Regions from separate parts of the Virgibacillus tibetensis genome, predicted to be linked through region 1. Evidence: riboswitches for the same ligand, from Rfam matches in the RefSeq annotation. Region 1 holds a riboswitch; each other region holds the start of a gene.

Region 1 (3,342 bases):
TTCATTTTGTGGTTTTGTAAATAGATCAATTGTCGAACCTTGCTCAACAATATAACCATCTTCCATGACATAAACTTGGTCACAGACTTTTTGAATGACATGCATTTCATGAGTGATTAATAAAATCGTTATACCGAGATCTTGATTAATTTTTAAAAGTAAATCTAAAATCGAATCCGTTGTTTCCGGGTCTAACGCACTGGTTGCTTCATCACTAAGTAAAATTTCTGGCTCTTGTGCCAAGGCCCTTGCAATCGCAACACGCTGTTTTTGACCTCCAGATAATTGATTTGGATAGGATTGATGTTTATCAGCCAAACCGACAATGGTTAAATACTTTTCAACCCGAAGCGTTGTCTCAGACTTGCTGAATCCAAGTAGTTTAAGTGGGATGGCGATATTATCGTAGACCGTTGCTGTTTTTAATAGATTGAATCCCTGAAAAATCATACCAATTCTTTTTCTTGTTTCGCGTAATTGCTCGAGTGGAAGGGAGGTGGCTTCTTTATCACCAATAAATACTTTTCCAGTAGTAGGTCTCTCAAGTAAATTCACACAACGAATTAATGTACTTTTCCCAGCACCACTATAACCAATTACACCGTGAATCTCGCCTTTTTTAACGTGGAGGTTCACATCATTAACTGCATTTATAACACCTTTTTTTGATTCAAATGACTTTGAAACTTGTTCTAATCGTATCATGCTCTATTTTCCCTTCTATGAAAAATGAGTCGGTTTATTTTAAATAGAAAGAAAGTATAAGTTTTTAGAACCTATACCTTCTTTTGTCCCGATAATTTATCTTGTCGAAATGAGCTTACTCCCATGCAATAAGCACTGATCCACGAAACTCTTCTTCGATAAATTGTTTCACTTCCTCAGATTGATAAGCTTTGACTAACTTTTCTACGACAGGATCATCTTGATTTTCCTCGCGAACGACAATGTAATTTGTATAAGGTGAACTAGTAGACTCCAATAGAATCGCATCTTCGACTGGGTTTAGACCAGCAGCAATTGCAAAGCTCGTGTTAACAGATGCCGCGTCCACCTCGCCTAATTGTTTGGTAATTTGTGCGGCGTCTAGTTCGATAAATTCAAAGTTCCTTGGATTATCAACAACATCATGAATGGAAGCTAATTCCTTATTGTCATCTGCTAACGTAATATAGCCAGCTTCTTCTAAAATATAGAGGGTTCTTGAACCATTCGTTGGGTCATTTGGTAAGCCAATTCTTGCACCATCTGGTAGGTCATCCATATTCGTATATTTTTCTGAGTAAATACCCATTGGATTTAAAATTGTTTTTCCAACTGGAACTAAATTTGTTTCATGATCTTCATTAAATTGATCTAAGAATGGCTGATGTTGATAGGCGTTTGCATCCAATTGACCTTCTTCTAATGTACTGTTAGGTAGGATAAAGTCAGAGAAAACCTTCAATTCAATTTCAAGTCCATCAGCTGCTGCTACTTCGGCAACTTTCTCGACAATTTGTTCATGTGGGCCAGCAGTTACTCCGACAAGTAGTTTTTTATCATTTAATTGACCACTCGCTTCATCAGATCCGCACCCTGTAATTACTACTGCCAATAATAAAGCTAATAAAATAAAACCTATTTTCTTCATGTTCATTCCTCCAAATTTGTATGTAATAGGAATACTTTTTGATAATATAAAAAGCCTCTCTTTTAGAAAGAGAGGCTGAAATGTATAGGTATACAAATTCCTCTCTTATCTTCCAAAACAATTACGTTTTGCAGGATTTAGCACCTTTCTATGCGAACATAGATGGTTGCCGAGCTTCATCGGGCCAGTCCCTCAGCTACTCTTGATAAGAGATACGCTATTTAATTATCTTCTGTTGATTTCCTTAATTAACAACATTAATACAATAACATCCTGGTGTCAATCATTTTTTTTAATTGTTTTTCAATTAGGGTGGAAGTAAAACAAAAAGAAGGCGCGCGAATCTTAGCATTGTCATTTTCAAAAAATGACCTTTCCACATCAAGTAATGCGATTAATCTTGTTGGAGCAGGTTTATCGGGCGTTTCGGATAATGAGGGGGGCGAACCACACCATAAGTAAATGAGGTTATTATCAAAGAAATGAATGATGGAGTGATTGCCTAAGCAATGAGTTCTATTTAAGAAGGACGTTAGCGATTAGATGAGTACAATTTTGCCAGATAAAAAGTCCGATTTCCAAAGAGCATATAAAGGAAATTAGACTTTTTAAAAGTAGACTAGATTTTACTGTGATTGAGCATTTTCTTTGTTCGTTTCCCAATTATAGTTTGTTTTAATTTATTCATTTTGATTGGTTATTTGGAAAACATTTCTACTACAGTAATTGAATGATTTTTGTGACTTTAGGAGCAGTGCAATTTTTGTAGTATTTGTTACTTAATTGTTATGAATCGTACATGAAACCGTAATAGTTTTTCTGTATATTAGGAGACCTGTAGAAAAGGGAGGCGTTAAGATTGTAAAAAGAATTATTTCGAGACTAATAGACAACTAGAAGGAGAGAACAACATGACAAAACGAATTATTTCTATTTTTATGATTGCAACTATTTTCATGTCCTCGTTAGTAAATTCTGTAAGTGCGATGGGCAATGGAACAGAAGGAGATCTCCCTTGGATGAACACCGAGCTCTCTGCTGAAGAGCGCACGGAGCTGCTTCTTGATGAGATGACGATGGAACAGAAGATCCAGCAAATCGCTATTTCACGCTTCAATGAGAACGACACCGGTGAGACGGTCGTTATCGACAGGGGTGGTAGTAGCAAGTATATGAACGGCGAATTTGCTCCCCAGGGTACCCTGCCGGAGTGTGAGTGGCAGGACACCGGCCGACAAATCCGTGGGATTGAGGAACTGGGCATTCCCACAATCCGCATGACCAATGGTGGTACGGGTGTAAAGGGCGGATCGTGTGGCAATGACCCAGAGGCAACGGGACTACCGTCTACCCTGGCTATGGGCGCGACCTTCAACCACGAGTTGAATTATGAGGCCGGCCGAATCCTCGGCGAGGAGACACGGGCCTTCGCACATCACGTGATGCTCGGACCGGGCATGAACCTTGTGCGTCACCCGTACAATGGCCGGAACTATGAGTACTTCAGTGAGGACCCATACCTAACTGGTATCTTGGCGACTGAGCAGGTTAAGGGCATCCAGGGCCAAGGTGTCCAGGCACAGCTCAAGCACCTGGCAGGCAATGAGCAGGAGACTGAGCGATGGACGATGGGTGTCCAAGTTCCCTCACAGGCCATGAACGAGCTGTACATGCTGCCATTCGAGATGACCGTTAAGGATGCTGATCCG
Region 2 (3,342 bases), on a different contig from region 1:
CGTAAGGCTCAATCTCAAGTGTAATTCCTTCATCTTCTAAAAGCGGTTTTGCCTCTTCTAAAACTTCTGCATGCGGAACACTTGATGCGCCCACGGTAATTACATTCTCGTTTGTAGAAGAAGAACTACCCCCACCACAAGCTGCTAATAGTAAAACCAATATTGCCGATACTAAAACTAAGATCTTTTTCATGTTGTAATCTCCTTTAAATTTTTATTGATGATACTGGGTTTTCGAATTTATCTTTTGTCCAATTTACTGGAAATATAATCTCCCAGAAATTGAAAAATAAATACAATGATAACTATTATAATTGAACAAATTAAAACAATTTCAAAATCACGCCGCTGAAAGCCAGAATAGTAAGCGTAGCTCCCTAAACCTCCTGCGCCGATCGCGCCGGCCATAGCAGTATAGCCTATTAAGGCAATTGCTGTAACAGTCAGGCCTGAGATAAGAGCTGGCATAGACTCTGGCAGCAGTACACGGAAAATAATAGTTCGTGTTTTTGCTCCCATAGATTTAGCTGCTTCAACAACTCCTTTATCAACTTCCCTCAATGCAATTTCGACAAGTCTTCCATAGAATGGAGCTGCACCGATAATTAAAGCCGGTAAGGCAGCATTAGGGCCACGGATCGTACCAATCAGGAAATTGGTAAAAGGGAATAGTAATAAAATAAGAATAATGAAAGGAATAGCGCGAAATACATTAACAATGGAAGCTACGATAATATTGATGAATTTATTCTGCCAGATTCCTCCTTTCATTGTCAGAAATAGTAATAACCCCAGTAAGATTCCGAAAATAAATGTACCTGCTAAAGCAATTACAGTCATATATAATGTTTCATAGGTCGCTTCCCAAAGTTTATCGATATTCACTTCTTTTAATAAGTCAGTCAGCATCCCGGATAACCTCCAATTCTACTGAGGTTTCGTCTCTTATAAAGTAAGTTGCTGCATTAACTTCATCAGCTTCTCCCAAAAGTTGAACAAATAAATTCCCATAAGCCCCCCGTTGTGTTTGGGTTATTTTTCCTTGAAGGATATTAATATCTATAGTAAATTTTTTTGCTACCATACTAATCAAAGCTTGATTTGTAGTTTCACCAACAAAATGAAGTCGAACAATTTTCCCTTGATTGTACGTATTAATTAGATGAGTAACACTATCATCTTCTTCATTTGACCCCATTACTTGTTCAACAAATTTCTTTGTTACAGTTTGCTTTGGATGCAAGAATACATCCAAAACATCCCCCTGTTCCACAATTTTCCCTTCTTCCATTACAGCAACCTGATTACAAATTTTACGAATAACATGCATCTCATGTGTAATGAGTATAATTGTTAGTCCGAGCTTTTCATTAATACTGACCAATAAATCTAAAATGGAATTTGTTGTTTCAGGATCCAGTGCAGACGTCGCCTCATCACAAAGCAGTACTTTCGGGTTGTTAGCCAGCGCCCGGGCAATACCAACCCGTTGCTTTTGACCGCCACTAAGTTGTGATGGATAAGCATTCTCTCGTTCAGTAAGGCCTACTAAGTCTATCAGTTCTTTAACCCGTTTTTCACGTTCAGCCTTAGGTACTCCAGCTATTTCTAATGGAAATATAATATTATCTTTTACTGTTCGGGACCATAGTAAGTTAAAATGTTGAAAGATCATTCCAATTTCCTGTCTTGCCAATCGTAGCTGGTTTGCCTTTAACTTAGTAATTTCCTGATTATCAATGGTTATCCGGCCACCTGATGGCTCTTCAAGTCTATTTAACAAACGAATAAAAGTACTTTTTCCTGCACCACTATATCCGATTACTCCGAATATCTCACCTTCTTTTATGTCAAGGGTCAGTTGATCAACAGCTGTAATTGTTTTATTGTCAGTTCTAAATTGTTTACTCAAACCCTCAATTGAAATCAATCCTATACCTCCTAGTGAAAACCTAATTGCACTATATACTACATTATTGTGCCCCAATTAAAAACCAAAAAACGTCTTTCTGTAAGAGAACAGAAAGACGTTAATAATTTAACTGGGTCTTCACGTTCCCTCATCTATCAAAGCATACGCTTTGCAGGAATTAGCACCTTTCAAACTATAGAAGTTTGAAGGTTGCCGCGGGTTCGTAGGGCCAGTCCCTCCACCGCTCAAGATAAGAGATATTATTTAATTTATGTTCGATAGATACGATCATAGCATGCTATATTTCAACTGTCAACGAAAAAATTTATAGTTTAATCCAGGCTCTTTTCGTAATGACTGCTGCTTTTAATTGTCATAGTTGATATAAAAGACGAAGTAATGAAAATTTGAATTCATGACACATTTTCTCTTTCTAATGATGTTGAGCGCTTCATTTCGCTCCGGCAGAATACTTCGCTTTCCATGGGCACGGCCTCAGCCTCCTCAGAAGCAAAGAACGCGTATCCGGGGTCTTCAGACACGTGCTGTTCCCATAGGATAAGGAATGCTTCAGTGAAATTTCCTCGCACGAAGAAAATCACTTTATATTTTCGAGGAGTCTGCGTATTCTGCCTACGCTGATAAAGATTTCTTGATTAACAATTAGTTATAGTCCATAAAATCAACGTTTCATGTGTGTCTTTTCACCCTAAAAAGAAAGTTATACTAGCTACGGAAAAATGCAAAACTCCTCGAAAAATACATCCACTTTTTTCAGCAACACTTTTCACTTAATAACAACAATCTTTTTAGAAGGAGCCTTATTCTAAACCTTTACGAATAATTCCGGCTTATATTTCATCAAATAGCTATATATATTTGCAATAGATTGAAACGCATATACTTTTTCCTTTATTTCATTATCCTTTTTAATCAGTAGGCATGGAACACTCTCCACTTGATTGGCCTGCATAAACTCGGGGTATAGTGAAGCATTCATTTCATAAAAAACACCCTGTTTATGAACGGATTCAATTTTTTCGAGCATTGTCCTAGCCAAACCGCATGTACCGCAAAAAGGAGTATAAATATATAATAAATAATTCTCTTGGTTTAATTGTTCATCTTTAATTTGTTGCAATAATACCACCCTAAACTAGTAGAAAAACTCGGCTTCTTACCATTGAGGCAAAAAGCAAGGCTTTAAATTATTAAATCTCTTTGAGTAAAAATATCGGGTTAACTTCAATGCGTCTGCTTATCAAGGCTGCAGCCAAAATATGTTCAGGGGTCGTTGCAACCTCACGATACTCACTGCTAACATAAATATGATCAGCATGTGGAAGCTCTCGGGCAAGTTGCTTACGAAGTTTAATCCCTGATTGATCTTCATCTACAAAGATAAAAACTTCCTTATCGTCTAAATCATA
Region 3 (3,342 bases), on a different contig from region 1:
ATGATGTGACAATTGGCCACCAGGTTACACTGCATTCTTCAGTCATACGAAAGAATGCTTTAATAGGAATGGGTTCTATTATATTGGATGGCGCCGAAATTGGGGAAAGTGCATTTATAGGTGCTGGAAGCCTAGTACCACCTGGCAAAAAGATTCCACCACATACATTGGCACTTGGAAGACCAGCAAAGGTGGTTCGAAAGTTAACGGATGAGGATTACGCTGAGATGGAACGAGTTAGAACTTCCTATGTGGAAAAAGCAGCGTATTATAGAATAAACACAGAAATGTAAAGCCATGTAAACAGGCAATCCTACCATACGATAGGATTGCCTGTTTGATTATTTAGCAGTTAATGCTTTGAGTTCCTCTACCTTATCAGTTTTCTCCCAGGGGAATAAAATATCCGTTCTGCCAAAATGCCCATAAGCAGCTGTATTTTTAAAGATAGGCTTTTGTAAATCAAGCATACGAATAATTCCCGCAGGACGTAAGTCAAATATTTTTCGAACCGTATCAACTAAGATGTCTTCGCTTACGGTCCCTGTCTCAAAAGTGTTGATCGCAATGGAGACTGGTTCGGCTACCCCGATTGCATATGCCAACTGTACTTCGCAGGTTTTAGCTAGGCCTGCTGCTACGATATTCTTAGCAACGTATCGTGCTGCATAGGCTGCAGAACGGTCTACCTTTGTTGAATCTTTACCACTAAAAGCTCCTCCACCGTGACGAGCATATCCACCATAAGTGTCAACAATTATCTTACGACCTGTCAAACCTGCATCACCTTGAGGTCCACCGATAACAAATCGGCCTGTCGGATTAATAAAATACTTGGTCGACTTATCTAACAATTCCTTGGGAACTACTGGGCCGATAACATGTTCTATTATATCTTTTTCAATTTGTTCGTTCGTAACACCCTGATGGTGCTGGGTTGATATAACAATGGTATCAACTCGTACAGGTGTGTTATTTTCATCATATTCAACAGTTACTTGAGTCTTTCCGTCCGGACGTATATAATCTAGTATTTTTTCTTTACGTACATCTGCTAGGCGCTTTGCCAGTTTATGAGCCAGTGAAATAGGCAGAGGCATTAATTCTTCTGTTTCATCACAAGCGAAACCAAACATTAACCCTTGATCTCCTGCACCAATTGAAGCAATTTCCTCATCGCTTTTTTTTCCTTGACGAGTTTCTAATGCAGTATCCACACCACTTGCAATATCAACAGACTGTTCATCAATTGCTGTCAGCACTGCACAGGTTTCTGCATCAAAACCGTATTTCGCACGTGTATAACCTATTTCTTTTATTGTTTTACGGACAATTGCTGGGATATCTACATACGTATTCGTAGATATTTCCCCGGCAACTAATACTAATCCTGTGGTTACTATAGTTTCGCAGGCCACACGGGCGTATGGGTCTTCCTTTAATATTTCATCCAGGATTGCATCTGATATCTGATCAGAAATTTTATCTGGATGTCCTTCCGTTACTGATTCGGATGTAAATAAACGACGATTCGCAGCCATTTGGCTAAATCCTCCCTTTATATGGTAATACGGTACTCTATATCTTATGATTTGTATTCATTCAAAGTCATTAATCAACAAAAAAAGCCTTTCCTGCAATTGAGGAAAGGGTCTGTGGCCTTTCGCTCTTATTGTTCAAGGAAAATTCCTTGCTCCAGGTGAGCACCTTTTCACATGACGTGATGGTTGCTGGGCTTCATCGGGGCTGTCCCTCCACCAACTCTGAATAAGAGAGTATCCGTTCGAATTTAGCTTAAACGAAATAGGGCTGGTATGTCAACTATTTATAGAGGTCTAACAATAATGACACGAAATTATTTAAAATTAATACTATTATTAGTATGGACTATACTTTCAAATGTGTTATACTATTAATCAGATTTAAGAAATATACATTATTATCTAGTTGTCTCCATACAAAATCATCAAAAAGGCAGGTATCTACATGAAAACTGTTGAAAAAGTATTATTAAAGAAATTGAGTTCGCATAGGAACATACTAACTAATCTTACTGTACCACGTTTAGTAGAGAAAATATTATCCAGGAATGAAGGAATACTAACAGCTACTGGAGCTGTTCGTGCAACTACTGGAACATATACAGGGCGATCACCTAAAGACAAATTCATCGTCAAGGATGAAGTTTGTGAAGATGTTGTTAATTGGGGTTCTGTAAACCAAGCAATTGATGAAGATTCCTTTAATAAACTTTATAAAAAAGTTGTAACTTATTTAAGTGAGAAAGAAGAATTGTATCAATTTAAAGGCTTTGCGGGTGCAGATGCTAATTATCGCTTACCTATTAAGGTGATTAATGAATACGCATGGCATAATCTTTTTGCTCGTCAGTTATTTATTACCCCTGAAGAATCCGAACTAGAAACGCACGAATCCGAATTTACTGTAATATCAGCTCCAACATACAAAGCGGATCCTGCTGTAGATGGCACTAACTCTGAAACTTTTATTCTTGTGTCTTTCAAACAGCGTGTGATTTTAATTGGTGGGACAGAATATGCCGGTGAAATTAAGAAATCAATTTTCTCTGTTATGAATTATTTATTACCTCGTCAGAATATTTTATCCATGCACTGTTCAGCAAACGTTGGTCTGGAAGGAGATGTTTCATTGTTCTTTGGATTATCGGGAACTGGTAAAACAACTTTGTCTGCTGACCCATACCGACGCTTGATTGGTGATGACGAACATGGATGGGGACCTAATGGTGTTTTCAATATTGAAGGCGGCTGTTACGCTAAGTGCATCAATTTGTCAAAGGAAAAGGAGCCTCAGATCTATGATGCTATTCGCTTCGGGTCTGTCCTGGAAAATGTAATACTGGACGACGATACTCGACTTCCTAACTATGATGATACTTCTCTAACCGAGAATACTCGTGCAGCATACCCATTGGAAAATATTGATAACATTGTAACTCCGAGTGTTGCAGGACATCCGAATACAATTATTTTCCTTACTGCTGATGCATCTGGTACATTACCACCAATCAGCAAGTTAACGAAAGAGCAGGCGATGTATCACTTCTTAAGTGGATACACTAGTAAATTAGCTGGTACAGAACGCGGGGTTACAGAACCTCAGGCAACTTTTTCAGCTTGTTTTGGCTCTCCATTTTTACCATTAGCACCATCAACTTATGCCGAGATGCTTGGTGAAAAAATCGATCTCTATGATTCCAATGTGTTTTTGGTTAATACTGGTTGGACCGGTGGCTCATATGGTGTTGGTGAACGTATGAAGCTTTCCTATACCCGTGCCATGGTTCATTCAGCTTTAGAA
Region 4 (3,342 bases), on a different contig from region 1:
AATGCACACCGTTTTTATGAAAATAGAATGGGTTATGAAAAAGTAAGTTTTGTATTCAAAGCGTCTTTGAAATAAGTTGCTATCGAACTAACGCACTCTCTTTAGTTAAAGATGATACGATTAAAAAATACATACTATAACCGTTCCTTATATTAATGTGATGAGAGTAACATATTTAATGAATCGGCTGAATACGTGGTGCTGTGATTAGAAGGGTAGGGCCCACTAATACGTCAACATCTTCAAATGCTTTTACTAACAAACGGCGTTCTTGCTGCTCCTGTAAATAGTGGTTGGCGTTAGTTATTACACCGACTTCAAGTATAACACGGACATCGGTTCCAAATCCTTCCAGATTGCTCTGTAGCATGTCATGATGATAGTAGGCAGATTCTGCTGCAAGAAGGGTATACCCTGCATTTATTGACGTGGATAATTCAAGAATTTCATTTTGGAAAACAATTGACCCCATTTCCTCCATCTTCTTGACTATCCTATGCAAACACTGGGGGCGTTAACGACACTGGAGAGCGTCTTTAGCATGTTCGGTTAAGGATAAGACCATCAACTAGATTCATGCTTTCTTTATGACGAATAATTATACAAACATTGCCAGGCATTGTTCGCATACTGGAAGCATGAGAAGAACCGTCCCTATGATTGTATTGATTATCTAACTCTTTGTCTTCTCATCCATTGTGTAGCTACCCATTTTTCTCCTGCGATTACGGGCGATCCACCGTGTAAGGTTCGTTCATTTAGGTCGTGGTTGGTATAGAAGTATTCAAAGTAAACCGCCATCCCCTTTTTCGGCGAAACGGAGAAATTCAGCTCGGGGAAAAAGGTTTCTCCGCCTTGTTCGACCTCATTTAAGTACATGATCAGCGTGCTGATCCGATTATTTTTGGAAGCTTTGCTTGTAGCTGAGAAATAATCAAAATGAGCTTTATACTCTTGTCCAGGCGTATATTTTAGAATTTGGAGCCCTTCTGCGTGTTCGGCGGGGATGTTCATAATATTGGATACTCTTTTTTCAATGGTAGACAGAATGTCATGTTCATTTTCTTCAAAAAACATGCTGCTGCTTGTTCGAATTTCATTTACTTCCCGGGAATCTCCGATTTTTGAACGATGCATGTTATCTTTTGATAATCGAATGAGTTCGTCGCACTCTTCATCGCACAATACATTCCCTAAAACTACCACGAGCGGTTCTTCCAGACGGGCAACAATATGAATCTCTCGATCTTCTGTTTGAAACCGGTTTTCGACGTGATGAAAAACGGTTTGTTCTTTATCGGAAGTTTGTTCGTTTACCTTTGTCAACGTGCATCGACTCCTTCAATAATTTTAATTTCTGAACAAGGCTTTCTGGATGTAGTGTTCCAGTATTATTATACTACAATTTTCTTTATTTTTAGTGAATTATCTTTATTTTTAGTAAATTACGGTCTTTAACTATGGTGCGTTAGTTTAACAAGGTATAATTCACCATGGTGTAGAATTGTACGAACAGTGGCAGGCACTGTTCGCATACTGGAAGCATGAGAATCGCTTCCATGATAGAAAACTTGACAATTCGTGTAGAACTATGTAGAATATTGTCAAATTACATAATTAATTTTTTTCTTATCTAGAGAGGTTGAGGGACTGGCCCGAAGACGCCTCGGCAACAGACAAATGCTTGTACTGTGCCAATTCCAGCTAGCGATGCTAGGCAGATGAGAAGAGTGATAACTCAGTTTAAACTCTTCTTTAATAATGAAGAGTTTTTTTCGTTCTTGCATTTGCATTTCAAGAGAAAAACATCAGAAAAGGAGACAGGAACATGACTGAGAAAATACAACAAAAACTAGATGCAGATGTAGCGGTGATTGGATTAGGCTCGATGGGGAGTTTTGCATTTTGGCAGCTTGCTAGAATGGAAGAAAGCGTAATCGGGTTTGAACAATATAGACCAGGTCATGAACATGGTGCAGGCCATGGGGAAACACGGATTTTCCGGACGGCCTACGGAGAAGGTGTAGATTATGTTCCATTGCTGCAGGAAGCACGTGGCCTATGGAGAGAGCTTGAAGCTGAAACAAACGTAGAAATCTATACTGAAAATGGTGGAACAATGTTTGGTCCTGAGGGGGATCTATTTATAGAAACGGTAGAGGAAAGTGTCCATACGTACAAGCTTCCGCATAAAGCGTGGAAGGGAGAAGAAGCAAGAAAGCATTTTCCAACGATTAATTTTCAGGATCATCATAAAGTGATCCATGAACAATTAGCCGGGTTCATTCGACCAGAACTAGCAATTGAAACAGCTGTAAAACGAGGCGAAGAGCTTGGTGGGACTGTATATTCTGACAGCCGTGTGACAGCAATCAAGCCAGATCCTGACGGTGTATCCATTTGGTGTGGTGATACGCATTTTAGAGTGAAAAAGGTTGTTGTGGCAGCAGGCGGATGGACGACAGATCTTTTGCCAGATGTTCACTTGCCTGTAGAACTTGAACGCCAGGTTTTGGTTTGGTATGATGCGAAAAATCCTGAATTGTTTAAAGCGGAAAACTTTCCGATATTTTCCCGAGTTAAGGACGGTCTAGGCTTTTATGGTTTCCCAAGCCTTGATGGGAAGACTGTAAAAGTTGCCATCCATCACGGTGGTGAATCGGTTGATCATCCGGAGAATGTCGACAGAGAAATTCATGATACGGATTTGGAACCAGTGAATCGACTCGTAAAAAAATATTTGCCGAACCTTAAAGAGGAACCTATTAAAGCGAAGACATGCTTTTATACGAATACACCGGATGAAAATTTTGTTGTCGGTCCTGCACCAAATTATGATAATGTAACACTTCTTGGACCAATGGCGGGACATGGTTTCAAGTTTGCACCAGTTATGGGGAAAATTGCAGCACAATTAGCAACAGGTCAACAGCCTGTATTACCAATCGATATCTTTGATCCAGGTCGATTCAACAAAAAATAAAAAAACATAATTTATGAGAGAGAAGGAAAATAGAATGAAAAAGAGTTTAATTGGAAAGACGTTTGTATTTTTAATTGGTGTATCATTACTTTTACTGGCAGCTTGCGGCTCTACAGAAAATTCAGGGGATGAGGTAATTAAAGTAGGAGTTGGTTCAGCAGAAATACCAACATGGAATCTTGTAAAAGACTTAGCTGAAGAGGAAGGAATTACCCTTGAAATTGTAAAGTTTGATGATTACGTTCAGCCAAACCTTGCCTTGGATAGTGGAGAAATTGATTTAAATGCCTTTCAGACCGTTGTGTATTTTGATAACTTCATAACCGAAAGAGACCTTGATTTATCAGCGATAGGAACAA

The links. Region 1 has a riboswitch for S-adenosylmethionine ahead of QGM71_RS10105 (MetQ/NlpA family ABC transporter substrate-binding protein). Riboswitches for the same ligand answer to the same signal wherever they lie in the genome.
Region 2: it holds a riboswitch for S-adenosylmethionine, as region 1 does, so the genes downstream of both, QGM71_RS15790 (methionine ABC transporter ATP-binding protein) here and QGM71_RS10105 (MetQ/NlpA family ABC transporter substrate-binding protein) in region 1, are expected to answer to the same signal.
Region 3: it holds a riboswitch for S-adenosylmethionine, as region 1 does, so the genes downstream of both, metK (methionine adenosyltransferase) here and QGM71_RS10105 (MetQ/NlpA family ABC transporter substrate-binding protein) in region 1, are expected to answer to the same signal.
Region 4: it holds a riboswitch for S-adenosylmethionine, as region 1 does, so the genes downstream of both, solA (N-methyl-L-tryptophan oxidase) here and QGM71_RS10105 (MetQ/NlpA family ABC transporter substrate-binding protein) in region 1, are expected to answer to the same signal.

Annotation. Positions count from the first base shown of each region.
Region 1 covers NZ_JARZFX010000004.1:18,673-22,014, forward strand. Annotated here, with positions in the region: gene QGM71_RS10100 (methionine ABC transporter ATP-binding protein) at 1-705, opposite strand, end outside; gene QGM71_RS10105 (MetQ/NlpA family ABC transporter substrate-binding protein) at 821-1,633, opposite strand; SAM riboswitch class I at 1,736-1,845, opposite strand; partial or broken gene QGM71_RS10110 (23S rRNA (pseudouridine(1915)-N(3))-methyltransferase RlmH) at 1,992-2,095, shown strand; gene QGM71_RS10115 (beta-glucosidase) at 2,545-3,342, shown strand, end outside.
Region 2 covers NZ_JARZFX010000009.1:94,213-97,554, forward strand. Annotated here, with positions in the region: gene QGM71_RS15780 (MetQ/NlpA family ABC transporter substrate-binding protein) at 1-193, opposite strand, end outside; gene QGM71_RS15785 (methionine ABC transporter permease) at 241-909, opposite strand; gene QGM71_RS15790 (methionine ABC transporter ATP-binding protein) at 899-1,930, opposite strand; SAM riboswitch class I at 2,058-2,169, opposite strand; gene QGM71_RS15795 (thioredoxin family protein) at 2,739-3,053, opposite strand; gene QGM71_RS15800 (toprim domain-containing protein) at 3,124-3,342, opposite strand, start outside.
Region 3 covers NZ_JARZFX010000009.1:6,835-10,176, forward strand. Annotated here, with positions in the region: gene QGM71_RS15335 (gamma carbonic anhydrase) at 1-293, shown strand, start outside; gene metK (methionine adenosyltransferase) at 342-1,541, opposite strand; SAM riboswitch class I at 1,667-1,774, opposite strand; gene pckA (phosphoenolpyruvate carboxykinase (ATP)) at 1,987-3,342, shown strand, end outside.
Region 4 covers NZ_JARZFX010000012.1:24,137-27,478, forward strand. Annotated here, with positions in the region: gene QGM71_RS17215 (GNAT family N-acetyltransferase) at 1-75, shown strand, start outside; gene QGM71_RS17220 (hypothetical protein) at 176-472, opposite strand; gene QGM71_RS17225 (2OG-Fe(II) oxygenase) at 670-1,326, opposite strand; SAM riboswitch class I at 1,627-1,728, shown strand; gene solA (N-methyl-L-tryptophan oxidase) at 1,829-2,983, shown strand; gene QGM71_RS17235 (MetQ/NlpA family ABC transporter substrate-binding protein) at 3,018-3,342, shown strand, end outside.